One region of the Shewanella sp. ISS20 genome, then DNA from elsewhere that is predicted to be linked to it. Evidence: riboswitches for the same ligand, from Rfam matches in the RefSeq annotation. Region 1 holds a riboswitch; the other holds the start of a gene.
The links. A riboswitch is a leader RNA that binds a small molecule or an ion and turns the genes downstream of it on or off. The one in region 1 is predicted to bind cobalamin.
Positions count from the first base shown of each region.

Region 2: linked by a shared signal. The riboswitch ahead of AC1HDP_RS10100 (ABC transporter ATP-binding protein) and the one ahead of AC1HDP_RS09080 (TonB-dependent receptor family protein) in region 1 are both predicted to bind cobalamin.

Region 1 covers NZ_JAWRZK010000001.1:1,958,279-1,961,694, reverse strand. Annotated here, with positions in the region: gene AC1HDP_RS09090 (iron-containing alcohol dehydrogenase) at 1-615, shown strand, start outside; gene AC1HDP_RS09085 (hypothetical protein) at 803-1,063, shown strand; cobalamin riboswitch at 1,113-1,292, shown strand; gene AC1HDP_RS09080 (TonB-dependent receptor family protein) at 1,396-3,336, shown strand.
Region 2 covers NZ_JAWRZK010000001.1:2,176,441-2,179,856, reverse strand. Annotated here, with positions in the region: gene metH (methionine synthase) at 1-396, opposite strand, end outside; gene AC1HDP_RS10105 (histidine phosphatase family protein) at 836-1,576, shown strand; cobalamin riboswitch at 1,765-1,914, shown strand; gene AC1HDP_RS10100 (ABC transporter ATP-binding protein) at 2,030-2,878, shown strand; gene AC1HDP_RS10095 (FecCD family ABC transporter permease) at 2,946-3,416, shown strand, end outside.

The DNA of each region.
Region 1 (3,416 bases):
CCGCCGCGTCAAGTTGCCAATGGTGTGGTGGATGCGTTTGTGCATATTACCGAGCAGTATTTAACTTACCCAGTGAACGCCGCGGTGCAGGATAAATTTGCTGAAGGTTTGCTGCAAATATTGATTGAGCTTGGGCCGCAAGTATTAAACGACCCACAAAACTACGATATTCGGGCCAATTTAATGTGGACAGCCACCACAGCCCTTAATGGCACCTTAGCCTCCGGCGTACCCCATGACTGGGCGACCCACATGATAGGTCATGAGTTAACCGCGCTGTATGATATCGACCATGCCCGCACTTTAGCCATTATTCTGCCGGCATTGCTGACAGTGACTCAAACGGCAAAACGCGAGAAATTACTGCAATATGCCGAGCGCGTATGGCAGATTCGTGATGGCAGTGAGCAGCAAAAAATCACTCAAGCTATCGCTAATACTCGCGCCTTTTTTGAAACCATGGGGTTACCTACGCGTTTAGCTGCTTATGATTTATCTCAAGCAGCAATCGATAACGTGTTAGCTCAGTTAGAGCAGCACGGCATGGTGGCCTTAGGTGAGCACGAAGATATCGATGTGATTAAGAGCCGTGAAATTTTAACCTTAGCCTTATAAGCCAACGGATAAGATTGTTATAGCTGTAATGGTTGGTGTAATTATTTCTGTAATTACTGTCTTAATAACCAATAGCGCAGTAGTTTAAAATGCGCGCGCTATTGGTAATTTTTTAATAATTTGATAATGTGAGCTCAGCTTGGACAGCATATCGTAATCGCACAGGGATATTTGCAGAGTCATTACTATGGATAGTCAGTCACCCCCAGTTGTTATCGCCAAACAAATAGTGACCATTAAGCCCAGTCTGCTGGCTTGGGCGCTCATCGCCCTCGTCGTAAGCTATTTAAGTGTATTGGGATTCAATCTTCTTATGCCCTTAGGTTATGCCATTTTATTGGTATTTACGGCGGCGTTTACTGCTTGCGCCTTTTATCTCGCTCACTGCGCTAAAAATCATTTAGTTCATATTCAACAAGATGATCGCTGTGATGGCGGTTCAAATTAATTAGACATTCATACGTATAGATGGCTATAATTCGAGCGCAAATTTTTTGCACTCGTCAACTTTAAATGGTGCCTGCTTTTGAGTGGGATAATCGGGAAATCAGTGCGATGCTGATACTGCCCCCGCAACGGTGAATGGTGAGTAAACAGTGCGTTTAGGCGTTAATAACTGTTTACGTGCGTAATAGCAGAACCTAAGTCCGGAGACCGGCCTTTAAAGCGATTTCAGTGATTTCGGTGGGCAGATCCTGAGGTGCGATTTCACGCAGGCTTAATTGACTGTGCGCGGCGATATTGCCCCATTTCCTTAGAATAAAACAGGTAAATGGGAAGATGACACAGATGAAAGCGACTCAACTCGCGGTTTTACTTGGGCTGTTATTAAATGGTCAAGTGGCTGCGAGCAATAACGATGTAGAACATATCTTAGTCTTAGGTCGCAGCGATGCCGACATTATGGCCATGGCTGCCAATGTGCAAGTCATAGGTGAACTCGCTATAGCCAATAGCGGTGCCACCAATCTAATTGACTTACTGCGCGGCGTAAATGGCATCCAAATCTCGGATAATAATACCCAAGCGACTATTGCTATGCGCGGCTTTACAGGCTCGCAAGCGTCCAATAACACCTTAATTTTACTTGATGGCCGCAGACTCAATAATATTGATCTTGCGGCGCCTGCGCTGCGCGCCATTCCCTTAAGTTTAGTGAAAAGCATTGAAGTCTTATCGGGCAGTGCCGGCGTATTATATGGCGACCAAGCGGTAGGCGGGGTGATTAATATCATTACTCGTAAACCTGAAAATAACGGCGCTAATGTGCAATTAGGCGGCGGCAGTTTTGAGAGTTATCAAGGCCAAGGCGACGTTTATGGCCGCTTTAATCAAGACTGGAGTTATTACGGTTCTGCCAGTTTACATAGCTCAGATAATTATCGCGCCCATAATGACTCCGACACCGGCTCTGCTTTAGCGCGCATTAATTATGATGATACTAAGAGCAGTTTTTACGCTGAGGCGAGTTATTTTGATAATAAAGTACAATCTCCAGGCGCGTTAACCGCCGCGCAATTTGCCGCCGACCCAAGGCAAGCGTCTAGTCCTGACACTAAAGACTATCAGCATGATATGACCAATGCTTGGCGTCTTGGCGCTAGTCATCAACTAAATTCTGTGTGGACCTTAGTGGCTGATGCCGATTATAGCGATAGCTTAGTGACCTCTGTGAACTGGGGCAGCGCTGGGCGCAATGAGCGCAGCCTTTTTAGTATCATGCCTAAGGTGTTAGCTAACTTTGCGACCGACCGCGGCCCTATGACCATGATAGTGGGCGGTGATTTTACCCGCGGCACTTCAGAATTTAGTTTTGGGCGTGAAAATACCCAAAGCGTGAGCAGTGGCTATGTGCAGGCCACTGTGCCATTAAACTCAAGCTTAAGTTATGTGGTGGGTGGCCGTTACGCTGAAGCGCGCGATCATTTGTTTGATAATAACGTATACCCAGGTGGGGTTGAGTTATCACAAGATGCGACCGCTTTTGAATTGGGGCTAAATTATCGTCCAAGCAATGATGTGCGTTGGTACATTCGCATGGATGATAACTTTCGCTTTGCCAAAGTGGATGAGCAAGCTTACACCCCTAAAGGTGTGATTGGGCTTAAACCACAAACTGGGCGCTCTTATGAAACTGGAGTGGACTGGGCGTATTCCGCGCTTAATTTAAGCCTTAACCTTTATCGCTTAGATTTAGAAGATGAAATTATCTTTGATAGTAATCCCGAATTAACCCCAGAAGGTGGCGCCTTTAATGGCGCCAATATTAATGCTGAAGCATCGCGGCGCTATGGCGTTAATACCTCAGCGACGTGGCAATTACCGCAAGACTTTGAGCTGATTGGTGAGTATCAATATATCGATGCTAAGTTAACCGAAGGGGTTAATCAAAATAAGCGTTTATCTTGGGTGGCGCCGCACACAGGGCGAGTGCAACTGAGCCAAACACTTGGTGAGCATTGGCAGTGGCAAGTTGAAGGGGTATTTACTTCATCACGCTTTGTGGAAGGTGATAGTGCCAATGTTGATAGTAAATTGCCGTCTTACGGATTAATGAATCTGGCGGCGAATTATTATTTGGATGATTGGAGCTTGAGCATGCGTATTGATAACGTATTGGATAAGCAATATGTGGCTTCTAGTTATTACAGTGCAAACGGCAATGGCTATTATTCTGGTACGGGTCGCAATCTGCAATTGACCCTGCAATATCAGTTTTAACTAAGATTCGCCCGAGAGGATTAGCAAGATTGTTAATATCTCGGGCGCAATACTTGTAAAAGCTTGACCCTATGGTTATT
Region 2 (3,416 bases), 220 kb from region 1:
TCCGGTTGCGAGTGTGACTTCATCACAGGCCTCACGGGCTAAGCGCGCGCCTGCAAAGTTAATCTCGGCCGACAGTGACTGCATGTCATAATCAGCCATAGCGATAGTAGTGGCGTTAAAGGTATTAGTTTCAATAATATCGGCGCCAGCAAGCAGGTAATCTCGATGAATTTGTTTGATGATCTGTGGTTGAGATAATACCAAGAGGTCGTTGTTACCTTTAACATCGGTATGCCAATCCTTAAAGCGCTCACCGCGGTAATCGGCTTCTTGTAATTGATGGCCTTGGATCATAGTGCCCATGGCGCCATCGAGCACCAGAATGCGCTCGGTCAATGCTTGGGTTAATGCCGCGCGTACAGAATTACCTTGTTGAGCTTGAGATTCGCGTTCCATGATCATCTTCCTGCTAGTTATTATCGTGCTAACTGTTATTTATCTTATAGTTATCGGCCAATCCACTATGGAGTAGCCGCGCTTTAGATGCCAGTTTTTGTTGTGATCTTGTTGTGGTTATTGCCTTGTTCGGTAATCTTACCCACCTAGTTTTGTGTCTCTGGTCTAAAATGTTTTGGATGTTTAAACGTATAGACGTCTATAATCATGTTTTTTGATGGCTAATGCAAGTAGGGGCATCACAGTACCAAGCTCAGCTTAATTGGTGGAGACTGGCTAGCTTAAGTTGGCTTAAATTGGCTTAAGTGAGTTTTCCGGAGTGAGTTAACTGGAATGAGTTAGTCAGATTAGCTAACTGAGATGGCGCTAATACTGGTAGCCAATGGCACTTGGCTACCACTGTTTTTAATTGATTGTTTTATGCAACTGCGAGGGGCTAATGCCAAGAGCTACTACTAGTGCTACAAACACCACCATTGATGCTACAAAATCAGATGGGGATAGCACTGAGTTTACCAACGTGCGCATTATGCTGTTTCGACACGGGCAGTGTCATGGCGGCGCAATCTTTCGTGGCCATAGCGATGTCGCGCCGAGCGCGCTTGGCTTGCAACAATTGCAGCAAGCCCTGACTCATAGCTATGCGCGCTTGGGCGCACCTCATTTGATTGTGAGCTCAGATCTTGGGCGCTGCCGCCAAGGGCTGATGACGTTTTATCAGCAGCATTGGCCGAATGGCGCAGGGCCCAAGGTTGAAGTGACTGAGCAATTACGTGAGCTTAATTATGGCGATTGGGACGGGCAGTTAATTAGCAATATTTATCAGCACACGCCAAGCGCCGTTGAAGATTTTTATGCCGACCCTTGGGCATTTGCGCCGCCAAATGCTGAAACCATGGCAGCCTTTGCCGCGCGGCTTGATAGCCTGTGGCAGCAAGTGTTGACCAGTGTTCTTACGCGCGCGCCTGCTAATCGCCATAATCACAGTACGCCGTGTGTGTGGCTAGTCACTCATGGCGGCGTGATGCGCTACTTAATGGCTAAAGCCTTAGGGCTTGGGCAGCATGCCGGTATTTATAGTCAGTTACAGCTAGGCTATGGCGCTGAGGTGGAAATCATGGCTTGTTTAGATAAAGGTCAGTGGCATTTACGCTTGATTTGGCCAAGCGCGGCTGGCTGAAGCTAAAAAGGGCGTGGTATCTGAGTTTACAGCTTAACAGTGCAAGGTTTAGCACCTAAGGGTGATAGCGCTTAACACTCAACACTCAACACTTAACAGTAACTTGAGCGCAAAAATTACGTTAGAATTGCCCGCGGCTTGGCTTGGGCTTTCGCTAAAAATACAAACACAAACTCGAACTAAGCTTGCCACACAATCGAGTCAAAGGTGCCAAGGCAGCATGCTGCAACTTGGCGATAAAGGGAATCGGGGAGCGTTAGCTCATAAGCCCGAACTGTACCCGCAACTGTAAGAGCTTAGGCTCAAGTCAGAATACCTGCCTTTGACAACCACTTATCATGCTAGGCGGGTCACCTAGCCGGAGAGACACAGTGAATCACAGCGCAATTTCAATGGCTCGCGCCCCTCTTGACGCCAAGCTTGGCCGCACCGCTTATTTGCTCGGGGCGCGCCATGGCATCGCTTGAGGTTAACGGCTTACACTGGCAAGTGGGCGATCGCGCCTTACTCGATGCTATCGCTTTTTCTGTAAAGACAGGGCAAATGCTTGGCATTATTGGCCCCAATGGCGCGGGTAAGTCATCATTGCTGCGCTGCCTTTACCGCTATATAGTGCCAACAGCGGCCACTATTGAGCTTAATGGCGAGCCGATTGCTCAGTATTCTGCCAAGGAATTTGCCCGTAAAGTCGCTGTGGTGCAGCAAGATACTCCTGTTGAACTGGATATGACGGTTGAGCAACTAGTGGCTCTAGGGTTAACGCCGCATAAAGGTTGGTTTGCTTCACTTACCGCCAGCGATAAAGCCAATATTGCAGCCGTGCTTGAGCGCGTGGGCATCTCCCTATTAGCAAAGCGCCCTTATCACGGCCTATCGGGCGGCGAGAAACAGCGCGCCTTAATTGCCAGAGCCTTATTGCAGCAACCGCAATTACTCATCTTAGATGAACCCACCAATCATCTGGATATTCGCTATCAAATCCAAATTATGGAATTAGTGCATTCGCTGGATATGACAGTCATAGCCTCGATTCACGATCTCAATTTAGCCAGCGCCTTGTGCGATCAGTTATTAATGCTTAATCACGGCCAAGTAGTGGCCATGGGCACGCCCGCAGAAGTGCTGACAGAAGCGCGCATTGCCGATGTCTTTGGTGTGTGCTGTCAGCTAGTTAAGCATCCGCAGCACTCGCGCCCATGTATTCAATATTTTTACGGTTATGAATTTCAAAATCGATCGCCTAACCAAGTCTCTAGCCAATCACTTCATCAAGGGATTAATCAGCACAAGGTCAATAACTAACATGCTGTTTAAGACACATATCAAAGCAAGCACTCTGGCTGGGCTCAGTTATAGCGCCGCCTTAGTGATGATGTTACTGGGCTTGTTATTGAGTTTATTATTGAGCTTATTGCTGGCCAGCAGTTTCGGGGCTGTGCCTTTATCTATGAGTCATATTCTCAAGGATGTAATGAGTTTTATCACAGGTGCCGCGCCGGATTCATTAAGCTGGCAAATATGGTGGCAACTGCGTTTACCGCGGGTTTTACTCGCCTTTATCGCAGGCGCAGGCTTATCCATAGCGGGCGCCGTATTACAAATGGTGACTCGTAACCCATTGGCCGACCCTTATTTATTTGGTATCTCATCGGGGGCCTCATTAGGGGCTGTGGTTGTTATGACCTCGGCGCTCGGTAGCGCGGCATTGTCTTGGTTAAGTTTGCCCATAGGCGCTTTTATTGGCGCGAGTCTATCAGCGCTTTTAGTGTTAGGCGTTAGCGGCAAAGGCTTGCATGGACAGGTGGAACGCATGCTATTAGCTGGGGTGGCCACATCCTTT